One region of the Thermoanaerobacterium sp. RBIITD genome, then DNA from elsewhere that is predicted to be linked to it. Evidence: a T-box and tRNA genes for the amino acid it is inferred to sense, from the RefSeq annotation. Region 1 holds a T-box; the other regions hold tRNA genes.
The links. A T-box is a leader RNA that pairs with one kind of tRNA and senses whether it is charged. The one in region 1 lies ahead of pheS (phenylalanine--tRNA ligase subunit alpha), so its partner is inferred to be a tRNA-Phe.

Region 1 (7,678 bases):
TCTACAGCCTCTTTTAGCATGATATCATCAAAATTTTCCGCATATGCACGGGCACCAAAATATTTACCGCCAATATAAACAGCATCTGCACCAGAATTTACTGCGGTCTTTAAAACATCGTAGTTTCCGGCAGGTGCTAATAATTCAATCTTCCTCATTAAACCACCTTAATCTAAATTATTAATATATATTTTAATCATATTTAACTGACATCATCAAATGTTTTAATATATTCTTCTAGTTCCTCTCTCGATTCTTCAAGTTCCTTTCTTAAATTTTCAATTTCTTCGGACAAAGTCTTTATTTTATCATTGTCATTATTTAACTCTGATTTTAGTGATACAATTTGTTTTTTCAATGCGTTATTCTCCTCTTTTGAAATAAAAAGCTCATCAGTAATATTTAGTGCCGCCAAAACTAAAATCATTTGTGTGGACAGTTTACTATAATTTTCAGATATCCCTGCTATTATTTCATTCAAATGTCCAGCTAATTTCATTATATAATCTTCGGGATAATCTGTTTTTAATATATAATCATTTCCATTTATATTAACAGTAATTTTCTTTATATCCACAAGAACATCCCCTCAATATCAAACGTTACTTTATTTATTTCTACAAAGAATTCAGATTTCCTTCTTTTTGAGAAAAAAAAGACCGTTTCCGGCCTTTTTACCTAAGTTGTGCTCCTATTTTATCATTAAGTGTTTGAATAATTTTGTCATGAACTTTTTTTACTTCTTCATCTGTCAAAGTTCTCTCATATGACCTATACCATATTGAGTATGCGACGCTCTTTTTATCTTCTGGTATATTTTCACCAGTATATACATCAAATAATTTTACATCATCAACAAGCTCGCCGCCAGTTTTTCGTATTATATCTTCTATATCCGCTACATATGTGTCCTTTGATACAAGAATGGCTATATCTCTTTCTACCGCAGGATATTTCGGCAATGGACTATATTTTCTTTTGAAATTCGCCATTTTAAAAATCTTTTCAAGGTTTAATTCAGATACATACATTTCTTCATTAATGCCGTAATTTTCCGTTATGTCGGGATTAAGTTCACCTAAAATACCGACATTATCACCATTAATAATCAAATCGGCTGATCTTCCTGGATGATACAAAGGATTTTTGCTCCTTACATATTTCACGTCCTTTATATTGAGACTCTCAATCAAAGCCTCAATAATTCCTTTAAGTTTGAGAAAATCAACCTCTTTACCATACATTCCTATAATCGCCGTTTTAATTTCTATAGGCAGTTCTTCTATTGGTAATGATTTAGGAACAAAAATTTTTGATATTTCAAAAGCTTTAAAATCAGACACTTTACGGCTGTAATTCGTATATGCAACATTCATCATCGACGGTAATAATGTTGTCCTCATATAACCTTGATCTTCACCGAGAGGGTTCATTATTTTCACTGCTTTTCTATATGGACTATCTTCTGGTAGATTTATTTTATCAAGGTCTTTCATTCCCATAAAGGATGTTGTTATAATCTCATTTAAACCGCATGATAAAAATATATCTTTTACTCTATCTTCTAATTTTTGTTCTGTCGTTTTAATTCCTGCAGTTATTTGAGTGCCTTTTAAAAGTGTATCTTCAATATTATTATATCCATATAATCTACCAACTTCTTCTGCTATATCTGCTTCACCTTCTATGTCCCTTCTAAAAGCAGGTACTGTTACCCTTAAAATATCATTGTCATAAGTTACATCAAAATCAAGCAATTGCAATAAATCTTTCATCTCATTTTGTGTAAGATTGGTTCCTAAAAGGCTGTTTATTCTCTCATATCTAATATTTAAAACTTTGTTTTCAAAGGTTTCTGGATATACATCAACCATATCTTTCAATATTTCTCCACCACTGAGATCAGCCATGAGCTGTGCTGCCCTATTGCATGCAAGTACAGTTATTTCTGGATCGAGTCCTTTTTCAAATCTTGAAGATGCTTCGCTCCTCAATCCAAGTTTTTTCGATGTATACCTTATATTGCTTCCCTTAAAATTGGCACTTTCTATAAGAATATTGACGGTATCACTTGTTATCTCGGTATTTTGTCCACCCATTACACCAGCTAATCCTATTGCTTTATCAGTATCTGCTATAACAAGCATATTGCTATCTAGAATTCTCTCTTTATCATCAAGTGTTATTAATTTCTCACCATCTATTGCTCTTCTTACAATTATGTGTCTGTCTTTAACCTTATCGAGGTCAAATGCATGCAATGGTTGTCCAAGCTCTAACATAACATAATTTGTAATATCAACGATATTATTAATCGGTCTTATACCTGATTTTAATAATCTCATTTGCATCCAAATAGGTGATGGACCTATTTTTACATTTCTAACTACCCTTGCAACATAACGATAGCATAAATCCTTTGCTTCAATTGTAATCCTTGCAGGATTTTCTTCGGATATTTCCTTTATTTCTATTTTGGGCAAATTGTAACTTTTTCTATATGTCGCAGCAGTCTCCCTTGCAATACCAACTATGGATAGACAATCTGGCCTATTTGGCGTTATTTCAAATTCAATAACATCATCATTTAGCTCAAGAGCTTTTTTAACATCTTCGCCGAGAGGTAGTTCAGGCAATATAAAAATACCGTTCCTTTGAAATTCGGGAAGCATACTTTCATCAAGTCCTAATTCTCTAGCCGAACACATCATTCCATTGGATTCCAATCCTCTTAGCTTTCCTCTTTTTATTTTAACACCACCTGGCAGTGTCGAGCCATGAAGTGCAACAGGTATATAATCGCCTTCTTTAATATTTTGTGCACCTGTTATAATCTGTAATTTCTCATTGCCTACGTCGACGATGCCAACTTGAAGTTTATCTGCATCAGGATGTTTGCTCAGGGATAATATTCTCCCAATTACAACGTTCTTTATATCATTTCCATAATTTTTTATTGTTTCAACTTTGGAACCGGACATTGTAAGGTCATCAGCAAGCTTTTTTGAATCAACTGAAACATCAACATAATCCTTTAGCCATGCGACAGATACTAACATTAATCTTCCTCCTTAAAACTGTTTGATAAATCTCAAATCATTTTCGTATAATAGCCTTAAGTCATCTATTCCATAACTTAACATGGTTATTCTGTCAAGTCCCATTCCAAACGCAAAACCGGAGTATTTCTCTGGATCTATTCCCGACATCCTGAGTACATTCGGATGCACCATTCCTGAACCAAGTATTTCTATCCATCCAGAATATCCGCATACTCTACAGCCTTCGCCACCACATACAAAACATGATACATCCATCTCTGCACTGGGTTCTGTAAATGGGAAATAATGTGGTCTAAACTTTGTCTTAGTATTTGAACCAAATAATCTCTTTGCAAATAGATTTAGAACACCCTTAAGATCCCCCATTGTTATTCCTTCATCAACAGCAAGCCCTTCAATCTGATTAAATACTGGTGAATGTGTTGCATCAATTTCGTCTGACCTGTAAACTCTACCAGGAGAAATAACTTTTATAGGTGGTTTATTTTTTTCCATTGTCCTTACTTGTACCGGCGATGTCTGTGTCCTAAGTAAAATATTTTTTGTTATATAAAATGTGTCCTGAAGGTCTCTTGCAGGATGATCTGGTGGTGTATTTAATGCTTCAAAATTGTAATAATCAAGTTCTACTTCAGGTCCTTCTGCTATAGAAAATCCTAACCCTAAAAATATCTCCTTTATTTCATCCAAAACTTTTGTCATCGGATGTTTATGACCAATATCTATTCTATTTCCGGGCAATGTTATATCTATATATTCGCTCTTTATCTTTTTTTCTTTCTCTTTTTTTAGGATATCATCTTTTCTTGATGTAAGCATATTTTCTATTTCGCTTCTTATCTCATTTGACAATTTGCCTACTATAGGTCTTTCCTCAGGTGATAGACTTCCCATACCTCTCAATATTTTTGTTAACTCACCTTTTTTGCCAAGGTATTTAATCCTCAATTCCTCTAAGGTCTTCATATTATCTGCTGATTTTAATTCATTTTTTGCATCTTCAAAAAGTTTCCTTAACGTCTCTTCCAAGTAAATTCTCTCCTTTCATATAAATTTTGTTTTAGAATTAAAAAATCTCCATCTACAAAAGGACGGAGATATAATACCGTGGTACCACCTATTTTGGCAATAATGCCCACTCATTATATATAACGGATAACCCGGTTATGCCTACTATTTGTTCAGCATACTGCTCAGGAGGGAACTTTCCATTACTTAAAAACAACAATGCTCTCAATCTATGGCACTGTCTCCCTGTGTTCGTCTATAATGTACTTTACTCCTTCATTGCATTTGAGCTATATTTTGCAAATATTATAGCATTTTTGAGCTATTTAATCAACCTCTGCCTCTGAGATTCATATAAGCATATTGAAGCAGCTATTGATACATTAAGAGATTCTGAGTCTCCTTCCATCGGAATTAAAAATGATCCATCAATGTAATTATCTAAGCTATGATTTACGCCTCTTGATTCATTTCCAAATATTAAAGCAATATTATTTGAAATATCGTACTCATAAATATATTTCTTTGCCTTTAAATTTGTTGATAAAATTTTTATACCATTCTTTTTTAAGTTTTCCATTAATTCACCATATAAAATTACATTAACAACAGGTATATGAAATATTGATCCCATTGTTGATCTTAATACTTTTGGATTATATATATCAACAGTATTATTTATTGTAAATACTGCATCAGCTTTAAAGGCATCTGCAGACCTTATAATTGTTCCAAGATTACCCGGGTCCTGTACTTCATCTGTTATTATATATATTCCATTTTTCTTGACTAAATCATCAATATCGTAATTGGGCATTTTTATAACGGCCATTATCATTTGAGGTGTAACTGTATCAGATATTTTTCTTAACACATTTTCTTGAACGACAATAAGCTTATCTTTATCAATGTTTAATGCTTCTTTATAACTATCTGAAATCAATATGTATTCTATCTTAAAATTACTCTTTAAAGCCTCAATAACATTGTTTTTGCCTTCTATATAAAATAATCTTCTTTTATACCTGTATTTTTTATTGTTAAGCTTTTTAATGTCTTTAATTAATTCATTCTTTTCGCTAGTTATAACCATACTATATTTCACTTTCCTGAATATAACCTAAAACCCGGCATATACCTACCGGGCCATAAGTTCAAATTATTTACGCATTTAACTGTTGTTTAGCTATGTTAACTAAATCTGCAAAGGCTTTACCATCATTTATTGCCATTTCAGATAACATCTTTCGATTTATCTCGATATTTGCCTTTTTAAGTCCATTTATAAATCTGCTATATGATATACCATTTGCTCTTGCTGCAGCGTTAATTCTGGCAATCCATAGTTTTCTAAAATCCCTTTTTCTTAATTTTCTACCAATGTATGCATAATTAAGCGACTTCATTACCGCCTGGTTTGCAACTCTAAATAGTTTGCTTTTTGCGCCATAATACCCTTTAGCAAGTTTTAATATCTTTTTATGCCTTTTTCTTGTAACTTTACCTGACTTTACTCTTGACATCTTTATAACCTCCTAATTAATTTACGCATAAGGAATTAAACGTTTGATATTCTTTGCATCTGTACTGTATAGGTAAGCAATCTTTCTTAAATTTCTCTTGGTTTTTCTCGTCTTTTTAGTTAAAATATGTCTTTTAAAAGCCTTAGCTCTCTTTACCTTTCCGCTTTTAGTAAGAGAAAATCTCTTCGCTGCCCCTCTATGTGTTTTCATTTTTGGCATGTTTATATCCTCCTTAATTAAACGTTTTTAGGTGCTATTACCATCATTAAATTTCTACCTTCCATATTTGGGGTTTTTTCAACAACACCAAATTCTTCGATATTTTTTGCAAATTTATTTAATAGTTCTTCAGCAAGAGTTGTGTGTGCTGCCTCTCTGCCTCTGAACCTTATAGTCACTTTAACTTTGTTACCATCTTTTAAAAATTTCATCGCACTTTTTAATTTGACACCAAAATCATGTTCTTCAATGGCAGGAGTCATTCTAATCTCTTTAATATTTATAACCTTTTGTTTCTTTTTCGATTCCTTTTCTTTTTTGCTTTGTTCATACCTGTACTTCCCGAAGTCCATCAATTTACATACGGGTGGATTAGCCTGTGGCGCAATTTTAACCAAATCGATATGTCTTTCCATCGCTATTTTATATGCTTCTTTTGCAGACATTAGCCCTAATTGATTACCATCCTGATCAATGAGGCGTACTTCCTTATCTCTTATTTCCTCATTAACCTGCAGCTCCTTGTTAATAAATACGCACCTCCTAAAATTTTCAAAAAAAATAAGCGAGTATAAGCCCGCTTCAGTATCGATGTTTATAAAACATTTCAATTGTTAACCTGACACCATCGGTGAAAGGTGAGAAGCGGGGGCTTCTACTTAAACACATGTTAAATTATAGCATATACTTTTTTCATCGTCAATACCTTTTAAGTTCAAATTTTAGTATTCCTCAACATACTTATTATACAAGTTATAGTTATTCAACATCTCAGATATGGAATCTCCACCGAATTTTTTTGTACATTCATCTGCTATTACCCATGCACAAACAGCCTCAAGTACAACAGATGCCGCTTCAACCGCCGTAACGTCAGACCTTTCATAAACCGCTTCTATTTCTTCTTTTGTATTTATATCAACAGATTTTAAAGGCTTTCTCAAAGTAGGTATAGGTTTCATCGCCGCTTTTATGACGATGGGCATCCCATTTGATATACCACCTTCAATACCACCTGCATTATTTGTTTTACGATAAAATTTTCCGTTATAATATATCTCATCATGAACCATAAGACCACTATTTTTCGCAGCATAAAAACCCATACCAAATTCCACGCCTTTAATTGCTTGGACACTCATTATATTATATGCTAATATTGCATCAAGTTTTCTATCCCATTGTGTATGGCTGCCGAGGCCAATTGGCACACCATCTATTGTTATCTCAATAATTCCTCCAAGTGTATCACCGTCTTTTTTTGCCTCATCTATGCGCAATTTCCATTCTTCTTCGTTTTTTTTCCCACCTATCTCTAATACTTTGCTTTTAACTGTAATCCCAAAATTATTAAGCAAAAGTTTTGCAATGCTGCCTATAGCAACTCTTGCAGCTGTTTCTCTGGCACTTGCCCTTTCAAGTATGTTTCTCATGTCTCTCTGATTATATTTGATAGCACCAGATAAATCAGCATGACCAGGCCTTGGCTTTGTTATTTCAGGTATTTCCTTGTCCTTCCAGTTTTCGTAATCTCGATTTTTTATTAAAAAACATAATGGTGCACCCGTTGTTTTATTATTCCTAATGCCACTTAAAATATGGATTGTATCTTTTTCTATTGCCATCCTTTCTCCTCTTCCATAGCCGGACTGTCTTCTTTTAAGCTCATTATCTATAAAATTTTTATCTACATAAAGATTTGATGGCAAGCCTTCAATTATTGCTGCAAGTGCTTCACCATGGGTTTCACCAGATGTTAAATATCTCATCTAAACTCCTCCTTTTCTATAAACTACCTTCGTCGGTTTATACGCTGCTACTGCAAAAAATAATATACTGGATAATATTCTTGCAATAGTTGTTATA
Region 2 (7,678 bases), 900 kb from region 1:
AGTATAAAAAATTTAAGGCCGGACCTTGATGTTATCGGCACGAAAGGAAATGGAATAAAGCAATGTAAAGAGATACTTGATTCAATTGAGAGGAAAGAAGTAAAATATAATTTTGTGGAGGGTATGGCATGTATAGGTGGCTGTGTTGGCGGGCCTGGTAAGCTTGTAAATCCACAAATAGGTGCAAAATGTGTTGATAAATTTGCAAACAAATCAAATGTTAATGAAGCTGTAAATAACGAAAAAGCGGTATTAATTTATGAAAAAAATAAGGACAAAGTCAATCTGGAATCGTCTAGGATGTAAATATTTATAGGTATTAAATAGTGAAATAACGTATTTACGTTTTAAATCAGAGTATTTAAAATGAAAGGAATTGATGTTAGTTGAATAAAAATAGACTATTTGATGAACTGCTTACTAAGATAGAAAAAGCTGGAAAAGAAATTGATGATATGAATTATTTCTATCAAGAGGTAGCAAAAATACTCGATCAAAACATATCATATTATAATTGGACAGGTTTTTATTTTATGAAAGATGGTTCACTTGCCATTGGTCCATATATAGGAAGGCCTACTGAACATACTAATATAAAAGTTGGACAGGGTATTTGCGGTAGAGCAGTGGCTGAAAACAATACTATAGTAGTTGATGATGTCACTAAAGAGGAAAATTATCTTGCATGTAGTCTTGAAACAAAATCAGAAATAGTCGTGCCGATTCGTGTTGGCGATGATATCATAGGTGAGATTGATATAGATAGTGATAAAAAAAGTGCTTTTGATGATGAGGATAGAAAATTTTTAGAAAAAGTTGCAAATATTATAAGCAAAAAAATTGCAAATCAAAAAAATGAGGCATAATGCCTCCTTATTTTTTGTAGAAAAAAACATATATATAATATATAATTAAAATATAAGCTTTTTGAAAGGAGAATGATTGTGAAAAAATCTACGATTGTATTATTAGTCGTATTAGCAGTTGTTATAATACTTGTTGGTTCAATATTTGGAAGTTATAATTCACTTGTAAGACAACAGGAAGATGTAAATAGCAAATGGAGTCAGGTTGATAATCAGCTGCAAAGGAGAGCAGATTTAATTCCTAATCTTGTTGAGACAGTTAAAGGTTATGCAAAACATGAGCAGACAGTTTTTGAAAGCGTAAATAAAGCAAGAGAAAAATTGCTTTTGGCAAATACGGTGCAAGAAAAGGCAAATGCAAATGATGCGCTTGGAACAGCCATTGGAAGGTTGCTTGCCATATCAGAAAATTACCCTACATTGAAAGCTGATCAAAATTTTAGACAATTAAGTGATGAACTTGCAGGAACGGAAAATAGAATTTCTGTTGCAAGGATGGATTATAATAATGCGGTTCAACAATATAACACCAGTATAAGGCAATTTCCCAATATAATCTTTGCAAGGATGTTTGGATTTACAGAAAAGCAATACTTTAAAGCACAATCAGGTGCACAGGAAGTACCAAAGGTGGATTTTTCAAAATAAGGAGGTAAGTTAGTGCGTAAATTTGGCAAGGTCTTTTTATTAGTAACACTATTTTTGTTGATTTTTACTGATGCTTTTTCGGCACCAAATATACCTCCGAAACCATCAGAATATGACTATGTATATGATTATGCAGGATTAGTAAACCAAAATGATGCAAATATAATAAGAAGTATTGGAAAAGCGATAGAAGATGCAAGCGGATCACAGCTTATAGTTGTGACTGTTGACGATATTGGAGATTATCCAATATCTGATTACGCACTTTATTTGTTTAGAAATTGGGGAATAGGTAAAAAAGATAAAAATAATGGTGTACTACTTCTGGTGGATAAAAAAAGACTTTTAGAGGGCAAAAGTGGTAAAGTTTTTATATCGATTGGATATGGACTTGAAGGAGCTATACCTGATTCTGTCGCCGGTAGAATACTTGATGATTATGTATTGTCTAAATGGGAAAAGAAAGATTATTCTGGAGGCATTCTTGACGGATATAAGGCAATTGCTGCAAGTGTGGCCAAAGAGTATAATATTGATTTAAATAATTTTAATACCGACGATTATGTAGTAAAATCAAGAAGTAAAAAAGATAACATTGGCAATATTATTACCGCAATTGTTTTGCTTATTATAGCATTTAGCATCTTTGGAAATCATAGAAGAGGACCCTTCCGCCGTTATTGGTGGTGGGGCGGTGGTCCCGGAGGATTTGGTGGCGGGGGGGTTGGTGGCGGCTTCGGTGGTTTTGGAGGTTCCGGCGGTGGCGGAGGTAGTTTTGGAGGTGGCTCTACAGGTGGAGGTGGAGCTGGACGCTAGACTCTAAACCTCCCCCTTTCATATTGTTGTGGCCATTCAATATCTTCTTTAAGGTCATGAGCGGCATATAATGGCCAATATGGATTTCTGAGAAGTTCTCTTCCGAGTGCTATTAAATCTGCTTTACCATCTTTAAGCAATTGTTCAGCCATTTCAGCTCTGGTTATAAGACCGACGGTAGCCGTCATAAACCCAGGGTCTTTTTTTATTCTTTCAGAATACTTTACTTGATATCCGGGATATAGATCAATTTTAGCATTTAAAAGGCCACCACTGCTAACATCGATTAAATCAACACCGCTATCTTTTAAGTATGATAGGATTTTAACCATCTCTTCTATATCGATTCCACCATCAGTATAATCATCAGCAGATACTCTTACGAAGAGGGGTTTATCCCCGGGCCATACTTCCTTTACAGATTTTATTACTTGTTTTAAAAATCTTACTCTATTTTCAGTTGTACCACCGTATTCATCGCTTCTTTTATTTGACAAAGGTGATAGAAATTCGTGTATTAAATAGCCATGTGCTGCGTGTATTTCTATTATATCAAATCCGGCATTAAGTGCCCTTAAAGCTGCACTTTTAAAGTTGTTTATAATTTCATCTATTTCACTCTTAGTAATTTCATGTGGTATCTTGTATTCATTACTCCATTCCATCGTCGAAGGTGCTACAGGCATTTCACTTAAAACTTGGCATTTTCTACCAGCGTGTGCAAGTTGAACACCTACAACCGCTCCATATTTTTTGCATTCATCTACTATTTTTTTTAATGGTTCGACTTGATTATCACTCCATAAACCCAAATCACCATCAGATATTCTACCTCTGCTTTCAACAGCGGTTGCTTCAAGCATTATTAGACCAACACCACCGACAGCTCTTGTAACATAATGTACAAAATGCCATGAATTAGCGATGCCATCTTGTCCTGCCGAATATTGGCACATAGGCGACATCATAATGCGATTTTTGATTGTAGTATTTTTTATTTTTAATGGTGTAAATAACATAATAACAACCCCTTTCAAATATATGATACCACTTTAGTTTAAAAAATAAAAATTATCTTATAAGAAATTATATTAAAAAGGAAATATAATGTTAATATCCATTTAAATAATTTCTATTTTTTTGTTTTTCGTGGTATAATAAGTTAGGGAATAATGAAAGGAGGGCATATTGTGAAGGAAAAAGTAGAAGAAGTTTTAAGTCTTTTAAGACCGTCGCTTCAAGCAGATGGAGGAGATGTTGAACTCATCGATGTATCTGATGATGGAGTTGTGCAAGTCAAATTGACAGGCGCTTGTGGCGGTTGCCCATTTGCAATGATGACATTAAAAGAAGGAATAGAAAGAGCAATAAAGGAAGAAGTACCAGAAGTTAAGGAAGTTGTTGCTCTTTAAAATAAAATCCGGATTTACCCGGATTTTTTTTGCTATTTATGGATGATGTTCGTAAAATACATAGAATATTATATATGAAAAAAAGATAAAATTAATGCATATTATTTGACAAAAGAACTTGCATACGCATTTAACTGGAATGAAACACATGAGAACTCGATAAATAATGTAAATATTGCTGTAGACTCATGTACGGGGATTATAATAAGTGAAAATATGGATACATGGTATTATAATTGGAAAGTTTATGATACACATCATGATGTGAATAAGGTTATAGAATAAATTAAAAATAATTTTTGTGATAAGGCATCAAATCTAATATTGGTTAAAAATCCTGCAATAAACCAAGATGAAATTACATACTTATTTTATCGTAGGTACAAAAACGCAATAGTAACGGATAATTCATAAGAATTAAAATCATCAAAGATGGGAAAATAATTAATGTGATAATGAACTGGAATGATGCTAGTAAACCATCTAAAAATATTATAGACATTGATAGCACAAAGGATATTTTTTTAAATACAAAATAAATTTTTATTATATTTTTAAAAATGATGATACATTATCCAAATGATATGAACTATATTATTGAACATCTACAGGTGAAAAGATACCTATTTCAGTTTTTTAAATAATGATTAAGGGGAGTTGATACCATGAATGAAAAACTTAAAATCGAAGCGGCAAAAGAACTCGGTTTATTTGAAAAAGTGCTTAGAGTCGGGTGGTCAAATTTAACTGCTCAAGAAACCGGTAAAATTGGAGCTATTGTAAAAAAAAGAAAAAAACATATAACTTTATGATGCATAATCTTTTTAAAGTGATATACTTGTATTGAAGAGGTGAGTATAGTGAATGTTGATACAAATGTTTATGAAAAAGCCGCAGAGCTAATTAAAAAATCTAAAAAAACAATTGTTTTGACAGGTGCAGGTATATCAACTGAAAGCGGTATTCCGGATTTTAGAAGCCCTGGAACAGGACTATGGGAAAAGATGGATCCAATGGAAGCCTTGTCGACGCGAGTTTTATATAACGACCCTATAAAATTTTATAACAATGGTTTTAAAATACTGCTCTCAATGAAAGATGCAAGGCCTAATAAAGCACATTACATACTGGCTCAAATGGAAGATGAAGGCTTAATATCGGGTATAATAACGCAAAATATTGATAACTTACATCAAAAAGCTGGCTCACATAGGATATTTGAAGTCCATGGCCAAACTAGAACGGGAAGTTGCATGAACTGCGGTACAAAAGTTTCTATTGACGTGCTCAATGACAAAATAGAAAAAAGGGAGATTCCACCGATATGCGATAAATGTAATGGCATTTTAAGGCCAGATGTTGTAATGTTTGGCGATCCTATGCCGGAAGACTTTGAAAAGGCATGGCATGAGGCAAGCAACAGTGATTTGATGATAGTAATAGGATCTTCATTAACGGTATCACCTGTCAATTTTTTGCCCGGCCTTGTAAAACATCTCATAATAATTAATAAAACTAGAACACCTGAAGATAATAGGGCGGATGTAGTTATAAGATGTTCTGCTAGTGAAGCATTAAGTAATATTATCACATATTTAAATAAAGAAGAAAAATAAAATTAAGATTTGACAATATATATGATTGAGTGCTATTATAAATAGGTAAATTATTTATCACGTTTGGAGGAAGATATAATGGTAAGAGGTAAAGTGAAATGGTTCAATGCTGAGAAAGGATATGGCTTCATAGAAAGAGAAGGAGGTTCTGATGTCTTCGTACACTACTCAGCTATTGAACAAGATGGTTTTAAGACATTAGAGGAAGGTCAAGAAGTTGAGTTTGATATAGTTGAAGCTGAAAAAGGTCCTCAAGCTGCAAATGTTAAAAAAGTTTGATTAATAAGAGAACTTACCCTAACAGAAATGTTAGGGTTTTGCATTTTTTATTTCACATAGGAAGTATAGATATTTCTTAATTTATAATTTTTTTAAAGGTATAAGTATTTTTTTGATTTTTGTAAAAAGGAAGTATAAAGATTAGTACGATAATTCATAATAGCTATAAATAAACCCGTTAATGGGAAAAATTAAAAAAAGATATTGACGAATTAATTATTTTTAGGTATACTATTAGTTGTCACGAGAAATGGTCGTATAGCTCAGCTGGGAGAGCACCTGCCTTACAAGCAGGGGGTCATAGGTTCGAGCCCTATTGCGACCACCATTGAGGCCCAATAGCTCAGTTGGTTAGAGCGCCAGCCTGTCACGCTGGAGGTCGAGGGTTCGAGCCCCTTTTGGGTCGCCAATAAGCCTCGATAGCTCAGTCGGTAGAGCAAGGGACTGAAAATCCCTGTGTCAGTGGTTCGATTCCACTTCGAGGCACCAGAGAAAATAATGCGGACATAGCTCAGTTGGTAGAGCATCACCTTGCCAAGGTGAGGGTCGCGAGTTCGAGTCTCGTTGTCCGCTCCAAACTATGGCGGCATAGCCAAGTGGTAAGGCAGAGGTCTGCAAAACCTTTATCTCCAGTTCGAATCTGGATGCCGCCTCCATATTTAATATAGTGATAATAAGCCTTTAATGGCTTTATTTTTTTTATTGCGAATTTTATATTTAATTTTATAGGAGAAAGATAGGATGAGGAAAAACTTGCAAAAGCTTAATAATATTGATGATATGAAAAGATTAATTAAAAGAAATAATATGGTACTATTGTACTTTTCAACGGTGAACTGTGGTATTTGTACAACACTTCTGCCAAAGATTGACGAGATGCTTTTGACCTATCCTAATATATCGGCTTTTCATGTTTCTATAGATGAATTACCTGCAGCATCTGGTGAATTTTCTATTTTTACTGTTCCATCTATACTTGTTTATATTGAGGGAAAAGAAGTGATAAGAGAAGCTAGGTTTATTAGTATGGATACGTTAGAAGATAAAATCCAAAAATATTACAATATGATTTTTTAAATGACATAATATGGATGTCATATATGATATAATATATTAAATTATCAATATCAAATATTCACTTTATGACATAGTAGGGCCGAATCCTACTGTTGATATGATTGATGAAGCAGCCAAAATCGGCCGTGAAACCGGGGCAGAAGTTGTTATCGGAATTGGCGTTGGTAGCCCTATAGATACTGCGAAAAGTGTAGCTGTGCTGCTGGAGTACACTGATAAAAATGCAAGAGAACTTTATGAACAGAAATTCATACCCGAAAAAGGTGTTCCTATTATAGCTATAAACCTTACTTACGGTACTGGTACTGAAGTAAACAGATTTGCGGTAGCTACAATACCAGAAAAAAATTATAAGCCTGTCGTGGTCTATGATTGCCTGTACTCTATATATGCCATAGATGACCCTTTACTTATGACAAAGCTTGACAAAAAGCAGACAATAGCGGTTACAATAGATGCATTAAATCATGTTACTGAAACTGCTACTACTCTTGAACCATCGCTTTATAGCATTCTCTGGTGACTGACCTGACCGAGCGTAGAGCATTAAAAGAAGAGCTTGAGGAAAATGAGGCAATTTTAGGTGCAATCGTATCACAAACCATTAGAAGAAGGAGATAAGGTATTAGGCACTCAGATAATTATTGATGATATAACTGAAAGAAAACATCTGGAAGAAGAAAACAGATAAAAAGAAGAAAGAATTTGTTTGATGTTGTAAATGAAGTAACAATTTTGCTTAAAAATAATAAAACAGCCAATTAAAGGACTGCTTCCGTCGTCAATCATCATATGATAACTCAATGTCATTAGATTAAATTTCCCTTCGTTAGAAGTGGCTACTAATACGACTAGTCCCGGCTCAATGAAACGATATACCCTAGATAATGGAAATTCCTTCACACTAAACATCTCTCTTTCATTTTATTTTTAAAAAATTTATCTCTTATTTTGGTATAGACAG
Region 3 (7,678 bases), 1.6 Mb from region 1:
AGTGAGCTAACCGAAAGGAGGCAGCTGCCGAAGGTGGGGTAAATGATTGGGGTGAAGTCGTAACAAGGTAGCCGTATCGGAAGGTGCGGCTGGATCACCTCCTTTCTAAGGAGAAAATCCTACAAAAAGTATTAAAAGGCGAATTGTAATTATTAAGAGAGAGACGATTAATTGCGCTTTCGTAATATACTAGGCGAGTGAAGCGCAGTGAGGCGTATGAGCGAAAGCGAAAGCCGTCACAACGCATAGACGGCGTTAGCCGAACAAGCGTAAGGAGCCTAAAGTATATAGAAAGCACAATTTGTCGAACGATAATAATTACAATGAGCATATCTCACTGTTCAGTTTTGAGGGTTAAACCCTCAGCATGGTTATGGGGGTGTAGCTCAGTTGGGAGAGCACCTGCCTTGCAAGCAGGGGGTCAGGAGTTCGAATCTCCTCATCTCCACCATGGGCTTATAGCTCAGGTGGTTAGAGCGCACGCCTGATAAGCGTGAGGTCGATGGTTCGAGTCCATCTAAGCCCACCATGATATAAGTGAACCTTGAAAACTGCACAATGCAAAAAAGGGTAACGAGAAAAACGAGTTACAATGAGAACCGATATACATTGTCCGGAAAATATTATTAAAAGCGAACGATTAATGAAGCTTTCGTAATATATCACGATGAACGTAGCGCAGTTTGGCGTATGAGCGAAAGCGAAAGCCGTCACAACGCATAGACGGCGTTAGCCAAACAAGCGAAGAGAACCGATGATATATTAGATAAGCGGAATTTGTGAGCGTTAATAATAATTTTCCAAAGAAAAGCGATGTATAAAAAAGAGAAGGTCAAGTTACAAAGGGCGTATGGTGGATGCCCAGGCACTTAGAGCCGAAGAAGGACGCAGCGAGCGGCGAAACGCTCCGGGGAGCCGCAAGCAGGCAGAGATCCGGAGATATCCGAATGGGGAAACCCGCTTAAGGTAATACTTAAGCATCCCATGGTGAACACATAGCCATGAGGAAGGGAGACCGCGCGAACTGAAACATCTAAGTAGCGCGAGGAAAAGAAAGAAAAATCGATTTCCCAAGTAGCGGCGAGCGAACAGGAAAGAGCCCAAACCATCACCTATGGTGATGGGGTTTAGGACCACGCAAAAGGAGTATCGGACGAAGCCGAACGGACCTGGAAAGGCCGGCCAAAGACGGTGAAAGCCCAGTAGGCGAAAGAAAGATACCAAGGTGGGATCCAGAGTACCACAGGATAGGCAACCCGGTGGGAAGACGGGAGGACCATCTCCCAAGGCTAAATACTCCTAAGTGACCGATAGCGCAAAGTACCGTGAGGGAAAGGTGAAAAGAACCCCGGGAGGGGAGTGAAAAAGAACCTGAAACCATATGTCCACAAGCAGTGGAAGTCTGGCACTCAACTGAACATGTTAGGGAGGAGAAAAAAGAACTAGCGTGTCCGGTTGAGTGCCAGACGACCACGTACTTTTTGTAGAACGGACCGGCGAGTTATAGATATGCAGCAAGGTTAAGCGAAAGCGGAGCCGAAGCGAAAGCGAGTCTAAAAAGGGCGGAAGTTGCATATCATAGACCCGAAACCGTGCGACCTACCCATGATCAGGGTGAAGCCGGAGTAAGATCTGGTGGAGGCCCGAACCACGTTGACGTTGAAAAGTCATGGGATGAATTGTGGGTAGAGGAGAAATTCCAATCGAGCTCGGAGATAGCTGGTTCTCCCCGAAATAGCTTTAGGGCTAGCCTCAGGGAGTAAATATGGAGGTAGAGCACTGAATGGGCTAGGGGCCAAAAAGGCTACCGAACCCTATCAAACTCCGAATGCCATATTGATACCTGGGAGTCAGACTACGAGTGATAAGATCCGTGGTCAAAAGGGAAAGAGCCCAGACCGACAGCTAAGGTCCCAAAGAGCATGTTAAGTGGGAAAGGAAGTAGGACTTCCAAGACAACCAGGATGTTGGCTTAGAAGCAGCCATACATTCAAAGAGTGCGTAATAGCTCACTGGTCGAGAAATCCTGCGCCGAAAATAAACGGGGCTAAAACATGACACCGAAGCTTCGGATGAAAAATGGTAGGGGAGCGTACTGTATAGGGGGAAGGATAAGCGGAAGCGAATCTGGACAATACAGTAGAGAGAATGCCGGTATAAGTAACGAGAGTAAGGCGAGAAACCTTACCGTCGAAAGCCTAAGGATTCCTGGGGAAGGATAATCCGCCCAGGGTAAGTCGGGACCTAAGCCGAGGCGAAAGCGTAGGCGATGGACAACCGGTAATGAGTCCGGTACCACCAATATCCGATAAAAGAGAAGCAAGGACGCAGCGAGATAAGAAAAGCGTGCGGTTGGTAGAGCACGTCCAAGCAGCGACGAAAAGGGATGTGAGTGAAGTACCACATACCATAAGAGCTGTAACGGGGAGCCGAAAGGCGAAGTTTCAAAGGGGCTGCCGAGAAAAATTGCTATCGAGGATAAAGGTGCCCGTACCGCAAACCGACACAGGTAGGCGAGGAGAGAATCCAAAGACGAGCGGGAGAACCCTCATTAAGGAACTCGGCAAAAAGACTCCGTAACTTCGGGAGAAGGAGTGCCGAAAGGCCGCAGAGAAGAGGCCCAAGCGACTGTTTACCAAAAACACAGGTTTCTGCTAAGTCGAAAGACGAAGTATAGGAGCTGACGCCTGCCCGGTGCTGGAAGGTTAAGGGGAAATGTTATCCGGCACTCAACTATACCTATTAGGAGTGAAAAAGATGTATTATGTCTATGTAATAAAGAATGAAAAAGGAGGCATATATACAGGCTATTCAGAGAATCTACGAAAAAGAGTAGAGGCACATAATAAAGGATTAAACAAGTACACAAAAGAGCATAAATGGGAAATAATTTATTATGAAGCATACAAAGCGAAAGAAGATGCAATAAAAAGAGAAAAACAATTAAAAGAATCTCATAACGCAAGAAGATGGTTAAAAGAAAGAATAGCCAAAAGTAAAAACTCTTAGTAGATAGAGTTGAGTGCCGGAGAAGCATAGAACTTAAGCCCCAGTAAACGGCGGCCGTAACTATAACGGTCCTAAGGTAGCGAAATTCCTTGTCGGGTAAGTTCCGACCTGCACGAAAGGCGTAACGACTTGGGCGCTGTCTAGATGGGGGACCCGGTGAAATTGTAGTACTCGTGAAGATGCGAGTTACCCGCGACAGGACAGAAAGACCCCATGGAGCTTTACTGCAGCTTGTCACTGGATTTTAGTAATCCCTGTACAGGATAGGTGGGAGGCAGAGAAAGATGGGCGCAAGCCTATCTGGAGCCGACGTTGGGATACCACCCTGAGATTACCGAAATTCTAACATAGGAGCCGTAAGCCGGCATATGGACACTGACAGGCGGGCAGTTTGACTGGGGCGGTCGCCTCCAAAAAAGTAACGGAGGCGTCCAAAGGTTACCTCAGCGCGGAAGGAAATCGCGCGTAAGAGTGCAAAGGCAGAAGGTAGCCTAACTGTGAGAAAAACAATTCGAGCAGGGACGAAAGTCGGGCTTAGTGATCCGGCGGTAGAGAATGGGATTGCCGTCGCTCAACGGATAAAAGCTACCCTGGGGATAACAGGCTGATCTCCCCCAAGAGTCCACATCGACGGGGAGGTTTGGCACCTCGATGTCGGCTCATCGCATCCTGGGGCTGAAGTAGGTCCCAAGGGTTGGGCTGTTCGCCCATTAAAGCGGTACGCGAGCTGGGTTCAGAACGTCGTGAGACAGTTCGGTCCCTATCCGTCGCGGGCGTAGGAAATTTGAGAGGGGCTGCCCTTAGTACGAGAGGACCGGGGTGGACGAACCGATGGTGTACCAGTTGCGTAGCCGTACGCACAGCTGGGTAGCCAAGTTCGGAAGGGATAAACGCTGAAAGCATCTAAGCGTGAAACCCACCTCAAGATAAGATTTCCCAAACCGAAAGGGAGTAAGACACCTTGAAGAAGACGAGGTAGATAGGCCGGAGGTGTAAGAGTAGAAATACTTTGAGCTGACCGGTACTAATAAGTCGAGGACTTGACCAAAGAAGCATTGTGCAGTATTCAAAGTTCATTTAGAAAAAGCATATATGTGAAGAATCCAAAGAAGAAAATATTATTGGAGAGAGCGATTAATTGCGTTTTCGTAATATACTCGGCGAACGAAGTGCAGTGAGGCGTCAAAAGACGTCACAACGCATAGACGGCTTTAGCCGAACAAACGAAGTGAGCCGAAAGTATATAGAAAACACAATTTGCGAACGGAAATAATATATTCTAAGAGAAGAATCAACATATATGCAAAGAAATGAACAGAAGATTTCCGGTGGCAATAGCGGAGGTTAAAAACCCGTTCCCATACCGAACACGGAAGTGAAGCCCTCCAGCGCCGATGGTACTGCTATTGCGGGAGAGTAGGTCGCTGCCGGATTTAAAATAGTCCTCAGTAGCTCAATGGTGGAGCAACCGGCTGTTAACCGGTAGGCTGTAGGTTCGAGCCCTACCTGAGGAGCCAATATGTGGCCCCGTGGTCAAGTGGTTAAGACATCGCCCTTTCACGGCGGTAACATGGGTTCGAATCCCGTCGGGGTCACCAAAAAAATAAGGGCCTTTAGCTCAGTTGGTAGAGCGGTCGGCTCATAACCGATTGGTCCGGGGTTCGAGTCCCTGAAGGCCCACCATAAATTTAATATATTTGCGGCCCAATAGCTCAGTTGGTTAGAGCGCCAGCCTGTCACGCTGGAGGTCGAGGGTTCGAGCCCCTTTTGGGTCGCCATTATCATACATACGCCTCGATAGCTCAGTCGGTAGAGCAAGGGACTGAAAATCCCTGTGTCAGTGGTTCGATTCCACTTCGAGGCACCAGCAGGAAATAGGAGTTTCAACAATATGTTGAAGCTTTTTTTATTTTAAATAAGCTTTGCAGTGTATATTAATTATTTTAATTGAATTATAGTTTTCATACATTTTTCAAAAATTAAAGTTGTTATAAGTACTTAATGCCAGTGAGAAATTTTTAGTTTCAAGCCACTTGTCGAGATAATCTCTTATAATTATGTTTGATTCGTCTAGTGGCAATTTTCCTGTATCAAATTCAACTAGTTTTTTTGATGAATATTTATGTGCTTCTGCTTTATTTTTACACTCAATAGTTTCAATGTGATATTTCCTTTTTCTATTGGCATCTAGTCCAATATAGAAGCTTATTTTATATTTTTTACCTTTTATGATTTCCTTAACTGAACCTCATTGCCTGCTCATATAATAAACCTCCTTAAAATAAGATCTTAATAATTTAAAAAATATACCAGATTAATTACTTTTAATATCATAAAATTATGAAGAAATTATGCTTCCTCTTTTAAAGTTAATATCTGATAATAAGCTGTATAATAATAAATATTGTGAAGAAAAGCTTGCAAAAGAATTTGGTTTAACTGATGAAGAACTAAATAAAAAACTTCAGGGCGGTGCAAAAGTATTCTATAATCGATTAGGTTGGGCAAAAAATTATTTAAAAAATGCGTGTCTCATAGAATTTCCTCAAAGAGGACAAGAATTATTAAAAGAAAATCACATAAATATAAATTCGAAGTACCTTATGAAATACAGAGAATATCAGGAATTTGCTGAATTTTCAGAAGATGTTATGGAGTATGCAAAAAGATTGACAAGTAAAAAAATAATTTTAATAGATGGATATCAATTAGCGGAATTTATGATTGATTTCAACGTGGGTGTATCAATTCAAGAAACTTATGAAATCAAACGTCTTGATACTGATTATTTTGAAGAATAAATTTAGAGGAAAACAATAAATAGCATATAACATGGTCAATGAATTTTATATGAAGGCTTATCACAGAATAATTACAAAATTTAAGATTAACTATTGACTTAATAAATAAAATAATATATAATAAAATCAACAAGGGATTACATAAATAGATTAGAAGTTTGTAAGATTTTTGGAAAGAATAAAATTATGATTTATTTAAAACTTAATATTGATTAAGTCGAAAGTTTTTTAAAGTTGCAGATGCTTAGAATCGCAAATTTTAGATTTATAATAAAACTAATATGTTGAAAGAATTTGCGAATATAAGATTTGTTTTGATAAAACTAATATTTTATAATTTAAAATGATTTCGAGTGAGTTAAAGATAGCTTTTGAAAGTTAAGAAAAGGTTTAATAAAACGAGGCTTATTTTCTTTAAGATTGTGCTGAATGTCAGAAAATGGCTTGATGACATTTAACAATTTAAAATGCTTTTAGAGGAAATCTCCGTTTATGAAAAGAATATATGTTATTCAAATGATGGAGATCCTTTAAAAATATATTGCAAAACCTCAATATTGTAGAGTTTATTGAAGTTTTGCAGAAAATTAATAGAATACACAGAAGGGGGGAAATAGTGGCAAGTATTAGAGATGTAGCTAAAAAAGCAGATGTTAGTGCAACGACAGTTTCTAGAGTTTTAAACGATAAGGGATATGTATCTGAAGATACTAGAAAAAAAGTGCTCAAAGCAATGAAAGATTTAAATTATACACCTAATGAACTAGCTCGTAATTTATTCCACAAAAAGGCAGGAATTGTAGCTGTTTTAGTCCCTGATATTTCGCATCCTTTTTTTTCGGAGTTTGTAAAGTACGTGGAAATGGAACTGTATGAAGCAGGGTTTAAAACTATGATTTGCAATACAATAAAAGAGCAAAATTATGAGTTGGAATATCTGGATATGCTAAATCGGCATATAGTAGATGGGATTATTACTGGAGTTCATTCATTGGAAATTGAGGAATATCTAAAAATTAATAAGCCCATTGTAGCGTTAGACCGATATTTAGGCGAGAATATACCGGTTGTAGGAGCAAATCATAAGCGTGGGGGGGAAATGGCGGCAAAAAAATTAATTGAAAGTGGCTGCAAATGTGTAGTTCAGTTCCAGGGGTCATTAGCAGTTGAAACACCGTCTCATGATAGACATATTTCTTTTAAGCGAGTAATGGAGGATGAACATATACATGTTTATTCTTATGAGTTAGAATGGAACAGATTTGATGAATCTTACTTCGAAAAAGTAGTACATCAAATGTTTGAGAAACACCCAGAAATTGATGGTGTCTTTGGAACAGATTTATTGGCAATAAGCTATTTAAAAGAAGCAATCAAAAAAGGTAAAAGAATACCGGAAGATGTGAAAATAGTAGCTTATGACGGAACATATGTTACAGAAATTGTAACACCAACGGTAACTTCAATTGTACAGCCAATTGATCAACTTGCAAGGGAATGTGTACACTTAGTATCGGATTTGATAAATGGTAAAGTGTATAAGAAGAAAAGGGTTGTATTAGATGTTGAGTTACGCGAAGGGGAAACTACGTAAGATAATAAATTAAAAATGCAAAAATTGAATTATAAAATATGAATAATTATAGTAAATACTTAAAAGATGATAAAATAAAAATGTGTTATGTGTATTAAAGGAACAGTTTAAGGAATTTTAAACACTAAAAAGATATATTGTAACATATAAGAAACCGGTACCACATTTGAAAAAATATCTAAAATACTTAAAACGGTTTAAAATATTTTTTAAAATCTCCACAAGGTAAGGATTATTTTAAAAAAGTTGTATTAGCACGAATGTGGAACGGGTT

Region 2: it encodes a tRNA-Phe, which carries the amino acid that the T-box ahead of pheS (phenylalanine--tRNA ligase subunit alpha) is inferred to sense. The anticodon was not compared.
Region 3: it encodes a tRNA-Phe, which carries the amino acid that the T-box ahead of pheS (phenylalanine--tRNA ligase subunit alpha) is inferred to sense. The anticodon was not compared.

Annotation. Positions count from the first base shown of each region.
Region 1 covers NZ_LT906662.1:257,736-265,413, forward strand. Annotated here, with positions in the region: gene CPG45_RS01280 (U32 family peptidase) at 1-158, opposite strand, end outside; gene CPG45_RS01285 (cell division protein ZapA) at 203-577, opposite strand; gene pheT (phenylalanine--tRNA ligase subunit beta) at 675-3,059, opposite strand; gene pheS (phenylalanine--tRNA ligase subunit alpha) at 3,072-4,091, opposite strand; T-box leader at 4,147-4,359, opposite strand; gene CPG45_RS01300 (TrmH family RNA methyltransferase) at 4,393-5,163, opposite strand; gene rplT (50S ribosomal protein L20) at 5,234-5,593, opposite strand; gene rpmI (50S ribosomal protein L35) at 5,615-5,812, opposite strand; gene infC (translation initiation factor IF-3) at 5,830-6,342, opposite strand; ribosomal protein L20 leader region at 6,364-6,479, opposite strand; gene aroC (chorismate synthase) at 6,535-7,581, opposite strand; gene CPG45_RS01325 (MFS transporter) at 7,582-7,678, opposite strand, start outside.
Region 2 covers NZ_LT906662.1:2,764,475-2,772,152, forward strand. Annotated here, with positions in the region: gene CPG45_RS13285 ([Fe-Fe] hydrogenase large subunit C-terminal domain-containing protein) at 1-306, shown strand, start outside; gene CPG45_RS13290 (GAF domain-containing protein) at 387-866, shown strand; gene CPG45_RS13295 (LemA family protein) at 939-1,514, shown strand; gene CPG45_RS13300 (TPM domain-containing protein) at 1,527-2,330, shown strand; gene namA (NADPH dehydrogenase NamA) at 2,327-3,349, opposite strand; gene CPG45_RS13310 (NifU family protein) at 3,521-3,742, shown strand; gene CPG45_RS13315 (hypothetical protein) at 3,848-4,027, shown strand; gene CPG45_RS13320 (alpha/beta-type small acid-soluble spore protein) at 4,408-4,554, shown strand; gene CPG45_RS13325 (SIR2 family NAD-dependent protein deacylase) at 4,603-5,358, shown strand; gene CPG45_RS13330 (cold-shock protein) at 5,437-5,637, shown strand; tRNA gene CPG45_RS13335 (tRNA-Val) at 5,890-5,965, shown strand; tRNA gene CPG45_RS13340 (tRNA-Asp) at 5,970-6,046, shown strand; tRNA gene CPG45_RS13345 (tRNA-Phe) at 6,051-6,126, shown strand; tRNA gene CPG45_RS13350 (tRNA-Gly) at 6,138-6,213, shown strand; tRNA gene CPG45_RS13355 (tRNA-Cys) at 6,220-6,293, shown strand; gene CPG45_RS13360 (thioredoxin family protein) at 6,379-6,714, shown strand; partial or broken gene CPG45_RS13365 (iron-containing alcohol dehydrogenase) at 6,758-7,231, shown strand.
Region 3 covers NZ_LT906662.1:2,061,905-2,069,582, forward strand. Annotated here, with positions in the region: rRNA gene CPG45_RS09980 (16S ribosomal RNA) at 1-105, shown strand, start outside; tRNA gene CPG45_RS09985 (tRNA-Ala) at 376-451, shown strand; tRNA gene CPG45_RS09990 (tRNA-Ile) at 453-529, shown strand; rRNA gene CPG45_RS09995 (23S ribosomal RNA) at 831-4,057, shown strand; rRNA gene rrf (5S ribosomal RNA) at 4,334-4,442, shown strand; tRNA gene CPG45_RS10005 (tRNA-Asn) at 4,452-4,526, shown strand; tRNA gene CPG45_RS10010 (tRNA-Glu) at 4,533-4,607, shown strand; tRNA gene CPG45_RS10015 (tRNA-Ile) at 4,617-4,692, shown strand; tRNA gene CPG45_RS10020 (tRNA-Asp) at 4,711-4,787, shown strand; tRNA gene CPG45_RS10025 (tRNA-Phe) at 4,801-4,876, shown strand; gene CPG45_RS10035 (winged helix-turn-helix domain-containing protein) at 5,361-5,810, shown strand; gene CPG45_RS10040 (LacI family DNA-binding transcriptional regulator) at 6,427-7,404, shown strand.